2 regions of the Pseudomonas wadenswilerensis genome follow, and region 2 is predicted to be linked to the other one. Evidence: riboswitches for the same ligand, from Rfam matches in the RefSeq annotation. Region 2 holds a riboswitch; the other holds the start of a gene.
The links. A riboswitch is a leader RNA that binds a small molecule or an ion and turns the genes downstream of it on or off. The one in region 2 is predicted to bind FMN.
Positions count from the first base shown of each region.

Region 1: it holds a riboswitch for FMN, as region 2 does, so the genes downstream of both, ribB (3,4-dihydroxy-2-butanone-4-phosphate synthase) here and LOY45_RS07250 (6,7-dimethyl-8-ribityllumazine synthase) in region 2, are expected to answer to the same signal.

Region 1 is NZ_CP087191.1:5,140,679-5,146,375, forward strand. It holds gene rtcR (RNA repair transcriptional activator RtcR) at 1-301, shown strand, start outside; gene LOY45_RS23595 (alpha/beta hydrolase) at 372-1,460, shown strand; FMN riboswitch at 1,527-1,670, shown strand; gene ribB (3,4-dihydroxy-2-butanone-4-phosphate synthase) at 1,750-2,400, shown strand; gene LOY45_RS23605 (SGNH/GDSL hydrolase family protein) at 2,613-3,818, opposite strand; gene LOY45_RS23610 (SGNH/GDSL hydrolase family protein) at 3,818-4,927, opposite strand; gene LOY45_RS23615 (MBOAT family O-acyltransferase) at 4,941-5,697, opposite strand, start outside.
Region 2 is NZ_CP087191.1:1,564,454-1,570,150, reverse strand. It holds gene alaS (alanine--tRNA ligase) at 1-2,101, opposite strand, end outside; FMN riboswitch at 2,454-2,605, shown strand; gene LOY45_RS07250 (6,7-dimethyl-8-ribityllumazine synthase) at 2,698-3,204, shown strand; gene astE (succinylglutamate desuccinylase) at 3,287-4,294, opposite strand; gene LOY45_RS07240 (topoisomerase II) at 4,305-4,595, opposite strand; gene astB (N-succinylarginine dihydrolase) at 4,610-5,697, opposite strand, start outside.

The DNA of each region.
Region 1 (5,697 bases), 2.3 Mb from region 2:
CAGTGGGCGTATCGACGAAGCGCTGGTGCTGGAGGAGATCGAGCGCCTGCAGCGCGCCTGGGGCCTGGCGCAGGGAGCGGACCCGCTCGACGCGCTGCTCGGCGACAAGGCGCTGGACCAGTTCGACCGCCTGCAACTGCAGGCCGTACTCAAGGTTTGCCGCAACGCCCGCACTTTGTCCGAAGCCGGACGCCAGCTGTTCGATGTATCACGCCAGGAAAAAGAAAAGCCCAACGACGCCGACCGCCTGCGCAAATACCTGGCGCGCTTTGGCCTGGAATGGAATCAACTCAAGGGTTGAACAGGGTGCTAGAATTCGCGCCCTCTTCGGCCGCATCTGGCCGAGCACTACCGAAAAAGGACTCTCGGCCATGTCATTGCTGACAGCTACCCGCTTGCATCTCTGCTCCTTCGGCCTGCTGGCCGGCCTCAGCCTCACCGCCGCCAGTGCCTACGCCGACGAAGCCACCGACCAGGCCGTGCACAAGGGCCGCTGGCAAGGCATGGCCGCCATGGCCAACCTGTACCTCAACGACGCCACCCCGGCCGAGTTCATGGATGCCGGTGACAAGGAAAAGAGCGAGCACGACAACTATGCCGGCGCCCTGGCCTTCTATCTGACCGCCGCCCGCCTGGACCCGAAGAACGCCTTCGCCTCTTACCAGGCCGCTGCCGCGCTGTCGTCCATGGACAGCCCGGAACTGGCCGCGCAATACCTCGACCAGGCGCGTGAGCGCGGCTTCTGGCAAGCGGTGATCCTCAAGGAAGACGACGAACTGGAGCCGATGCAGAAAGACCCGGCCTACCAGAAGCTGCTGCAAGCCGCCGAGAAGAACTACCCGACCCAGGCCAAGGACGCCGGCCTCGCTGCGTTCAGCATTCCTGAAGGCAAGGCGCCGGCTGGCGGCTGGCCAGTGGTGGTATGGCTGGCCGGTTTCGGCACCGAAGGCGTCAAGGGCACCAACATGCGCGCCGACCTGGTGGGCGACAAGGCCGTGCTGGTGGCCCTGAACGGCACCCTCAAGCGCGACGAGCATCAGTTCATGTGGCAGCGGCAATCGGTCGAGCCGACCGAGCAAGCGGTGGCCGCGGCCCTGAAGAAGCTGGAAAAAGACACCCGCATCGACCGCTCGAAAGTTGCCCTGATCGGCTTCTCGCAAGGCGCCGAACACGCCGCGCACCTGATCGCCCAGTACCCGCAGAACTACAGCGGCGCCGTGCTGCTGTCGCCGGGCGGCTTCAAGATCCCGTTCACCGTGCAGAAGGCCAAGGACAAGCGCCTGGTCGTGGTCCATGGCGCCCAGGAACATGAAAGCAACCTGCAACTGACCGCCACCACCGAAAAAGCCTTCGCCAGCAACAACAAGGTGCAGAGCCACGAACACCCTGAAGGCCACACCTTCCAGGACGACTGGCGCAAGACCTACCCTGGCTACCTGGATTACGCCCTGGGCCTTTAAGCCTGGCTTAGACCTAGGTCGTAGCCCTGAGGCTTGCAAGCATGATGGCACCCTGATGTATGCTTGCACGGTCTTCAGGGCGGGGTGCAAGTCCCCACCGGCGGTAAATCGAAAGATGAGCCCGCGAGCGCCTCGGCCTTTGGTCGAGGGTCAGCAGATCTGGTGAGACTCCAGAGCCGACGGTCATAGTCCGGATGAAAGAAGGCGTCAGGTCAGGGCCATCGTGCGCCCTGGCGCACGCATTTTGTTCGCCCTGAAACGTTCATCGATCACTTACGAGGAGCGTTTCATGTCCCCTTTGCACCGCAAGCAATTCCCTAACGTCGCTGCCGCCGTCGCTGCCTATCAGGCCGGTAAACCCGTGCTGTTGCTCGATGACGACGACCGCGAGGACGAGGCGGATATCATCGCCGCCGCCGAAAACATCAGCCTGCAGACCATGGCCATGATGATCCGTGATTGCAGCGGCATCGTCTGCCTGTGCCTGGATGAAATCACCGTTGACGAGCTGTCGCTGGCACCGATGGTGCCGAACAACCGCGCCCGCCATGGCACCGGTTTCACTGTGACCATCGAAGCCGCTGAAGGCGTATCCACGGGCGTGTCGGCCCAGGACCGCATCACCACCATCCAGGCAGCGCTGGACTCGACCCGCGCAGACCTGCGCATCGTCAGCCCCGGCCACGTGTTCCCGCTGCGCTCACGCGATGGCGGCGTGCTCACCCGTCGTGGCCACACCGAAGGCTCGGTAGACCTCGCCCGCCTGGCTGGCCTGCGTCCGGCAGCGGTCCTCTGCGAGCTGATGAACCCCGATGGCAGCATGGCCCGTGGCGAACAGGTGGCAGAGTACGCCAGGCTGCATTCGCTGCCGGTACTGACCATCGACGAGTTGGCCCGTTACCGCCAGGCAGCCTTGACTCCCGCCCTGGAAAGCGCCTGAAAAATATTCTGTTCGAGAAAATTTACAGCCCTGCAGACAGCTACTAAGGTGAATGCAGAGGAGTGAATCGCGGCTGATTCAAGGCAGTCGCATCGTGCTGAGCGGGTGCAGCTTCATGCACCCGGATTTGCCTCTATTAGGAGGCGGGAAGACGACTTCATGGGGCGCCGCAAGCCAACCCGGAGTCGTCCCCGCCTCTGCTTTTTTCTGCCCTACTTCAAGCCCAGCTGCGTGCGCAAAAAGTCGTGCAGGCCGACCGCGCTTTTCTTGTAGCCGTCCGCCGTCAGGTGCACCAGATCGCCACGGGCCAAGCCTGAAGCCTGCCAGCCGGCAATCGAACACTGTCCGCCCATATACGCCTGCCAGTCCCAGAACAGGGCATTGGCCTGCTTGGCTGCCTGGCGCTGGATGCGGATCACCTGGGCCAGTTGCTGCGGCTGGCGCGCGGCGCAACTGCGGGCCTTGCGCTGCTTGATCGAGTCCGGCGGACCAACCAGCAGCACCACCGCCCGCGGCAGGTCCTGGCGCAGGCGCTTGAGGGTATTGCGCAGTTGCGTCTGGTACAGGTTGAGATCGAGGGTGTCATCGAAGGCTTCGTTGGTGCCGTAGGCGAGGATCACCAGGTCCGGGCGCAAGGTCTTGAGGTTGTCCTGCCAGCCGGCCTGCCATTTGTCCTGCACCTCAAGACGCGCGCCGTTGATACCCAGCGCCGAATAGATCACCCCGGCATTCTTCTGGCCCTGGATGTACCACCCCCCCAGCACGGTGCCGGGACGGCCGTTGAGGGTCAGGTCCAGCGGCAGACCGAGGTTGCCGACCTGCGGGCCGAAGCGCCATTGCCCGCCGGTTGCCGCCAGCATGCGCTGGTTGCGTCCACGACCGTCGCGCAGCACCAGGGTACTGTTCTCCCGCGCCTGGTACAGCGCCTGCACGCGATAACGTTGGGCACCAGGTTCACGGGCCTCGATGCGTACGCTGGGGTTGGCCGCCATCGGCACCGACAAGTAACCGCCGAGCGGGAACTGCGTGCTCTGCTGATTACGCGCCGACACCAGCTCCCACTGGCGCTTGGCGGCTTTGAGGATAACCTGGTCGTAGCGGGTGCCCGGCACCGGCGTGGCGGCGATCAGGCCGATACCGCCGTCGCCATATCGCGCTTGCAGCAGGCGGCGCATCTCGCCACTGAACAGATCGGCAGCGGTGTGCGAGTCGCCGAACTGAATGATATTGACCGGCGCGCGGTTGGCGTTCTTGAACTTGCCCGCCAGTACCGCCAGGTTGCCATCGACGCGGTTGACCGGGGCCTTGGCCGCCGTATTGGCTGGCCTGGCCGTGGTATTGACCGCCGCCACCGGGCTACAGCCCGGCAGCGCGCAGATCAGCAGGGCCAATCCCAGAATGTTGTGCAGTCGACGCATCAGTGTCCCGTTACAGTGAGGCCGGGAAAGGCGATCATCGAGAGAATCCGTTCCGAGATCAGCTTCTGTCCGGTGGTGGTGAAATGGATGCCGTCATCGACCCGGGTCTTGATCCGTTTGCCCTGGCTGTTCTGCAAAGTAGCGGAGAAGCTGTCGTCGTTGTAACCGAGTGCCGGGTTGGCCGAAACGTAGTGCTGTTGGTACAGGCCGGTCTGTTGCTCGTACAACCCGCTCAGATAAGCCATGGCCGTAGACAGCTTGGGCTTCTGCATGTTCGGCGGCCCGACCCAGATCACCTGCACATTGTGCGCACGGGCCTGGTCAAGAATCGAATCGATGCGCTGGCGATAGGTGACTTCCCACTCCGGCGACTTGAAGCGCAGGAACGGCTTGCCCTTGCCCTGGGGCATGTCCCACGGGTCATTGGGGCCGAGGAAGATCACCATCAGGCGAATGTTCGGCTCGCTTTCCAGGGTCTTGGCCACGGTCTGCGGCCAGTTGAAGAACCCCGGATAGGCAAGGCCGGTGCTTTGCTTGCTGAGGTTGACGCTCTTGATCTGGTAGCGCTTGCGCAGGCTGTTGGCCAGGTGCGGGGCGACGCCCTGCATCAGCGAGTCGCCGACCAGGAACACTTCATCACCGGCCGCCAGGGACACAACGGTGCCCGCTTGCAGCGGCGTCTGGGCAACCTGGGCCGCAGGTTGGGTCACCGGCGCAGCAACGGGCGCAGCAGGTGCCGCCACCTGGACTACGACCGGCTTGCTGACCGCTACCTGCGCGGTAACTGGCGGCTTGCCCAGGTGCACCGGAACCACCTGGATCGGCGCCGGCAGCTCGACCGTATCGCTGGCCTCGACCTTGGCCACCAGTACCGGCTCGTTACGTTTTTCCAGGCTATCGACAAAACTGTCGCGGGCATCGCCCAAGGCGTGGGTCAGGTTGCCACCCAGGCGCCAGGCCGGGCTTTGCCCGAGCACCGGCAGCTCGCAGCTCTGGTGATATTTCTGCTGGCAATAGAGGCTGATCGAATCCTGGTTCAGCCAGAACAACAGCAGCGTAGTGATGACGATGGCGTACAACGCCTTGGCCGCGCCCGCTTGCGAGGACATCAAACGACCGGCATTAGAAACTTGCATAGATGAACCCCGGCACGCCCGATTGCGAAGCAAAAATAACCAAGGAAACGAACAACCCCAGCGGTATCGGATACAACTGCCAAGGCAAGCGCGTGGTCGCTGCAAAGAACTGACGCAGGAGCACCAGCAACTGCGGGTAGACAGCCACATACAGCACGCTCACCAGCAACAGCAGGCCGGTACTGGAGAACAATCCATCCAGGCTCAGCCCGCCGATTCCGGCGAGCATGTCCACGGCTTCATCAAGGCTCGCACTGCGGAAGAAGATCCAGGCGAAGGCCACATAGTGGAAGGTCAGCAGACGCGCCGCCAAACCGGCCCCCTGCCAGCGCATCGGCTGCGGCAGGATGTAGGTCGAGGCCTTGTACAGCGCCAGGCCGATACCGTGCAACGCGCCCCAGATGATGAAGTTGATGCTCGCCCCGTGCCACAGCCCGGAAACCAGCATCGCCAGCAGCATGTTCAGGTTGCCGCGCCACACGCCCTGGCGGTTACCGCCCAGGGGGATGTAGACATAGTCGCGAATGAACAGCGACAGGCTGATATGCCAGCGGCCCCAGAATTCCTTGAGGTTGTGCGCGGCATAGGGCGCATTGAAGTTCTCGGGCAGGCGGAAGCCCAGCAGCAAGGCAATGCCGGTGACCAGGTTGGTGTAGCCGCTGAAGTTGAAATAGATCAGGAAGCTGTAGCCATACACGCTCAGCAGGATCTGCTCGGGCGAATAGCTGCCCGGCGTTTCAAAC
Region 2 (5,697 bases):
GTGCGGCAGCGCCGGTGACCGCTTCGATCCGGCGTACGCCGGAGGCCACGCCACCTTCGCTGATGATCTTGAGCAGACCGATATCACCGGTACGCTTGGCGTGGATACCGCCGCACAGTTCGACGGAGAAATCGCCGCCCATGCTCAGCACCCGCACGCTGTCGCCATACTTCTCGCCGAACAGCGCCATGGCGCCCTTCTGCTTGGCGGTTTCGATATCGGTCTCTTCGGTTTGCACCTCGGAGTTCTTGCGCACTTCGCGGTTGACGATGTCTTCCAGGGCCTTGAGCTGCTCTGGCTTGACCGCCTCGAAGTGACTGAAGTCGAAGCGCAGGCGCTGGCTATCGACCAGCGAGCCCTTCTGTTGTACGTGATCGCCCAGCACCTGGCGCAGCGCCGCGTGCAGCAGGTGGGTGGCGGAGTGGTTCAGCGAGGTGGCGTGCTGAACATCGGCATCGACCCGGGTCTGCACCTGAGCACCGACGGTCAGGGTGCCGCTGGCCACCACACCGTGGTGCAGGAAGGCGCCGCCGGTCTTGGTGGTGTCGCGCACATCGAAGCGCACGTTGCCCGCCTGCAGGTAGCCGGTGTCACCAACCTGGCCGCCGGACTCGGCGTAGAACGGCGTACGGTCGAGGATGACCACACCCTCCTCGCCTTCACCCAGCTGCTCGACGACCTTGCCGTCCTTATAAAGAGCAACGATGCTGGCACTGCCTTCGGTGGCGTTGTAGCCGGTGAACTCGGTCGCCACGTCGACCTTGACCAGGGTGTTGTAGTCCAGGCCGAAGGCGCTGGCGGAGCGGGCACGCTCACGCTGGGCTTCCATCTCGCGCTCGAAGCCTGCTTCGTCGATGGTCAGCTCGCGTTCGCGGGCGATGTCGGCGGTCAGGTCCATCGGGAAACCGTAGGTGTCGTACAGCTTGAACACCACGTCACCCGGCACTACGGTGCCCTTGAGATCGGCCAGGTCCTGCTCGAGGATTTTCAGGCCCTGCTCCAGGGTCTTGGCGAACTGCTCTTCTTCAGCCTTGAGCACGCGCTCGATGTTGGAATGCTGTTGCTGGAGCTCGGGGAAGGCTTCGCCCATCTCGGCCACCAGGGCGGCGACGATCTTGTAGAAGAAGCTGCCAGTGGCGCCCAGCTTGTTACCGTGGCGGCAAGCGCGACGGATGATGCGGCGCAGCACGTAGCCGCGGCCTTCGTTGGACGGCAGCACGCCGTCGGCAATCAGGAAGCTGCAGGAACGGATGTGGTCGGACACCACTTTGAGCGACGACTGCTCTTCGTTGGCGCAGCCAATGGCGGCGGCCGAAGCGCTGAGCAGGTTGCGGAACAGGTCGATCTCGTAGTTCGAGTGCACATGCTGCATGACCGCACTGATGCGCTCCAGGCCCATGCCGGTATCCACCGACGGTGCTGGCAGCGGGTGCAGCACGCCATCGGCGGTGCGGTTGAACTGCATGAAGACGTTGTTCCAGATCTCGATGTAGCGATCGCCGTCTTCTTCCGGCGAGCCGGGTGGGCCGCCCCAGATGTCTGCGCCGTGATCGTAGAAGATCTCGGTGCACGGGCCGCACGGGCCGGTATCGCCCATGGTCCAGAAGTTGTCGGAGGCGTATGGTGCGCCCTTGTTGTCGCCGATGCGCACCATGCGCTCGGCCGGTACGCCGATTTCCTTGGTCCAGATGTCGTATGCCTCATCGTCGCTGGCATAGACGGTGACCCAGAGTTTCTCTTCCGGCAGGTTCAGCACCTTGGTCAGGAAGGTCCAGGCGTAGGTGATGGCGTCTTTCTTGAAATAGTCACCGAAGCTGAAGTTACCCAGCATTTCGAAGAAGGTGTGGTGACGGGCGGTGTAGCCGACGTTTTCCAGGTCGCTGTTCTTGCCACCGGCGCGCACGCACTTCTGGCTGCTGGTCGCGCGGGTGTAGGCGCGCTTTTCCTGGCCAAGGAAGCAGTCCTTGAACTGGTTCATCCCCGCGTTGGTGAACAACAGGGTCGGGTCGTTGCCCGGAATCAAGGAGCTGGAGGCAACTCGGGTGTGTCCCTGCTCTTCGAAGAAGCGAAGGAAGGCTTCACGGATTTCTGCGCTTTTCATAGGTTCTTCCACGGAAACGGCGGCCTTAAGGCAAATGCTTGCGTCAAATTGACGAAACGACGGCAAAGGGCCGCATTATATCGGGCCTTAGGCTTGGGTGCAGTGTGTTTATGCTATAGAAACCGTCAATTGGACGGCCTGCAACGACAACGTCAGCGAAAAACCGCTCGCGACCACTCCGCCCGACCTCTCTGGGCCTGATTTGATCTGGTGACACGATATTACTGGGGCCGCACAAAGCAATTGGCAAGGTTTCCCGGATGAAATGTCGTTGATCCGGAAAAAATCGTTAGCAGCCTATACGTTTACCTGACATCTGTGCTAATAATTCCTCGCCGTTGACAACCGACGGTAACGTTCTCAGGGCGGGGTGCGATTCCCCACCGGCGGTAATTGCGCGCAATGCGCATAGCCCGCGAGCGCTTGCAGGCCTGCCTGCAAGGTCAGCAGACCCGGTGTGATTCCGGGGCCGACGGTCATAGTCCGGATAAAGAGAGAACGGGAGAGGTGCATCCGCGCCTGTCGTTGTGCAGCTGCATGGCGAAATCCCCTTCGATCCAGCGCCCTGTTTCTCATCCAAACAGGAGTCCGTTTCAATGCAACCTACCGCAATCGATAGCAAGAACCCTTCCCACGAGCGCATCGCCTTCATCCAGGCCTGCTGGCACAAGGATATTGTCGACCAGGCTCGCAAGGCATTCGTCGAAGAGATGGGTAAACAAGGCTATCAGGCGAGCGATATCGATTTCTTTGAAGTCGGCGGCGCTTTCGAGATCCCTCTGCACGCCAAGCTGCTGGCCCGTGGTGGTCGCTACGCCGGCATCGTCGCCGCCGGCCTGGTGGTCGATGGCGGCCTGTACCGCCATGAGTTCGTCGCCCAGTCGGTGATCAGCGGCCTGATGCAGGTGCAGCTGGAAACCGAGGTGCCGGTGTTCTCGGCTGTGCTGACCCCGCACCACTTCCATGCCGGTGACGAGCATCAGAACTTCTACTTCGAACATTTCCTGGTCAAGGGCGCCGAGGCGGCCAAGACCTGCGCCGATACCCTGCACAAGCTGCGCGCCCTGCGTCGCAATGAAGTGCCGCAAAAAATGGCCGGCTGAATAACCCTGTAGGAGCGGGCTTGTCCCGCGATGCGATGCAGCAGGTAGATCGCAATCGCGGGGCAAGCCCGCTCCCACCCAATCAGCCTAGCTGTTCGGGGTTGGCGGGAACGATCAGAATCCCCGCCCGCAAACCATTCTTGACCTTCGGGTTGGGGAAGATGATGCGCGCGCCCTGCTCCTCGACGATCCAGCGGGTGTCGGCGATATCCTCGGCCAGCAGGTAGCCGGGTTCGAGCTCCGAGAAGTTCTCTATATCCGCAGGCAGGTTCAGACGAAAATGCTCGCTGTGCTTGATGATCTCGCGAGCCACGCTGAATAGCTGCAGGCCATCCAGGGCTTGAGGCTCTTCAGGCTCGGTGCCTTCGATGATCTGCTTGAGACGGGTCTCCAGGCGCTCGACATTGACCTGGCCGTTCTCCCCGAACGGCCGCGCCTTGCCCAGCTCCAGGGTGAAGGCTTCAGCCTCCAATTGCTCATAGGTGTAGGCGGTGAAGGTGATCGACACCTTGCTTTGCAGCAGCACCGCCTCCATGCCGGCCGCACTCAGGCGCGCCAGTTCGCGACGCGAATGCTGGCGACCTTCCTTGTACGGATAGAGGGCGAACTGCTCGATCTTCGAACCACGAATGGCGGTGTGCAGGTCGTAATGCAGGCGGGTGCGCTCGGGGACGCTGAAAAAAGTCGCCGCCAGGCGCTCCAGCTCACAGGCACGCAGGGCCTCGGCACCACTGGACTGATCGTGGCGGCCATTGAACAAGCGGTTGACGTCCTGCTCGATGTAACGCTCGCCGCGGCGGATCGCCTCGGGGTTGCCGAACAGGAACAGAATACGCGCACGCGGTTTGAGATCGCCGCGGGCAATGTCGTGCAGCAGCCGATCGAGCAACTCGATCGGTGCGGTTTCGTTGCCATGGATGCCCGCCGACAGCAGCAGGTCCTGGCCATTGTCACGAGCCTCGGGCGGGCGCACTTCGAGGGCGCCCTCGCCGAGCCAGCGCATGCGTACGCCGTCGACAGTCAGCTGGGTCTTCTCTGCCGGTTCGCGACCGGCCAGGGTCAGTTCAAGCAGTTTGCCGAGGGCGAGCATGGGCTATTCCTTAGTGATGGTGGCCGCAGTCGGGACCATGGACGTGTTCTTCATCGTCGCCGGCATCGGCCGGTTCCATTTCCAGCTGCAGGCTGACCAGGTTGGTCGCCAGCGGACGCAGCAGCAAGTTGGCGTACTCGGTATCGTCTTCTTCGACGTCGACGCCGATCAGCAGCTGACCACGGCCATCCTGCTGAATCCATACCTCCTTGCCTTGCCAGACCACCGCAAAGCGGGTGCAGGAAGTTTCCAGCTGGGTACCATCGTCATCTTCAAGGATCAGCTGCAGGGCGTCGGACATAGTCGAATTCTCTCTCAAGGTTGAAGTTGGAACGGATAGACCGAACCCAGTTTGAGGATCTGGGTCAGTTCATCCAGGGCCGTACGACATTCCAGCAACAACTGCGGATCGGCCAGGTCGGTTTCGCTCAGGCGATCACGGTAGTGCTTGTCAACCCATTGGGTCAGGGTGTCGTACAGCGGTGCGGTCATGATAACGCCTGGATTGACCGCCGCCAGTTCCGTTTCATTCAATGCCACGCGCAAGCGCAGGCACGCCGGCCCGCCACCGTTCTGCATGCTCTGCTTGAGGTCGAAGACCTTGACCTCGCTGACCGGTCCGCCAGAGCCGGTCAGTGACGACAGATACGCCCAGACCCGCTCATTGTTGTGGCACTCTTCCGGCACGATCAGCAGCATCGAACCATCGGCGCGAGACAGCAACTGGCTGTTGAACAGGTACGAACGCACGGCGTCCTCTACCGTGACAGCCGAGCGCGGTACGCAGATCGCCTTGAAGTTACCGCCTCGTTTAGCCAGTTTAGCCTGCAGTTGGCCAAGTATCGCCTCGGTCTCGAGGAAGGCATCTTCGTGGTAGAACAGCACTTCGCCGTTACCCACCGCGATCACATCGTTGTGGAACACGCCCTGGTCGATCACCGCCGGGTTCTGCTGGGCGTAGACCACGCCCTCCTCGCTCAGACCGTGCAGGCGGGCGACGGCTTGCGAAGCTTCGAGGGTCTGGCGCGCCGGGTATTTCTGCGGCGCCGGATAGCGGGTGTCGAAGGCGCTGCGCCCGTAGACGAAGAATTCGACACCGGCCTCGCCGTAGCTGCGGCAGAAACGGGTATGGTTGGCTGCACCTTCATCACCGAACTGCGCCACGGCCGGCAAGGCGGCGTGGTGGGCAAAGTGCTGCTGGTTGGCGAACATCGCGCCCAGCACACGGCTGGTAGTCGGGTGCTCGATACTGCGGTGATATTTGCAGTTGAGGTTGGCAGCCGTGAAGTGCACGCGACCGTCCGCCGTGTCGGCACTCGGGCTGACGGTGGCGGCATTGGCCACCCACATGCTCGATGCCGAGCAACTGGCGACCAGCAACGGCATGGCGTCCTTGGCGGCAC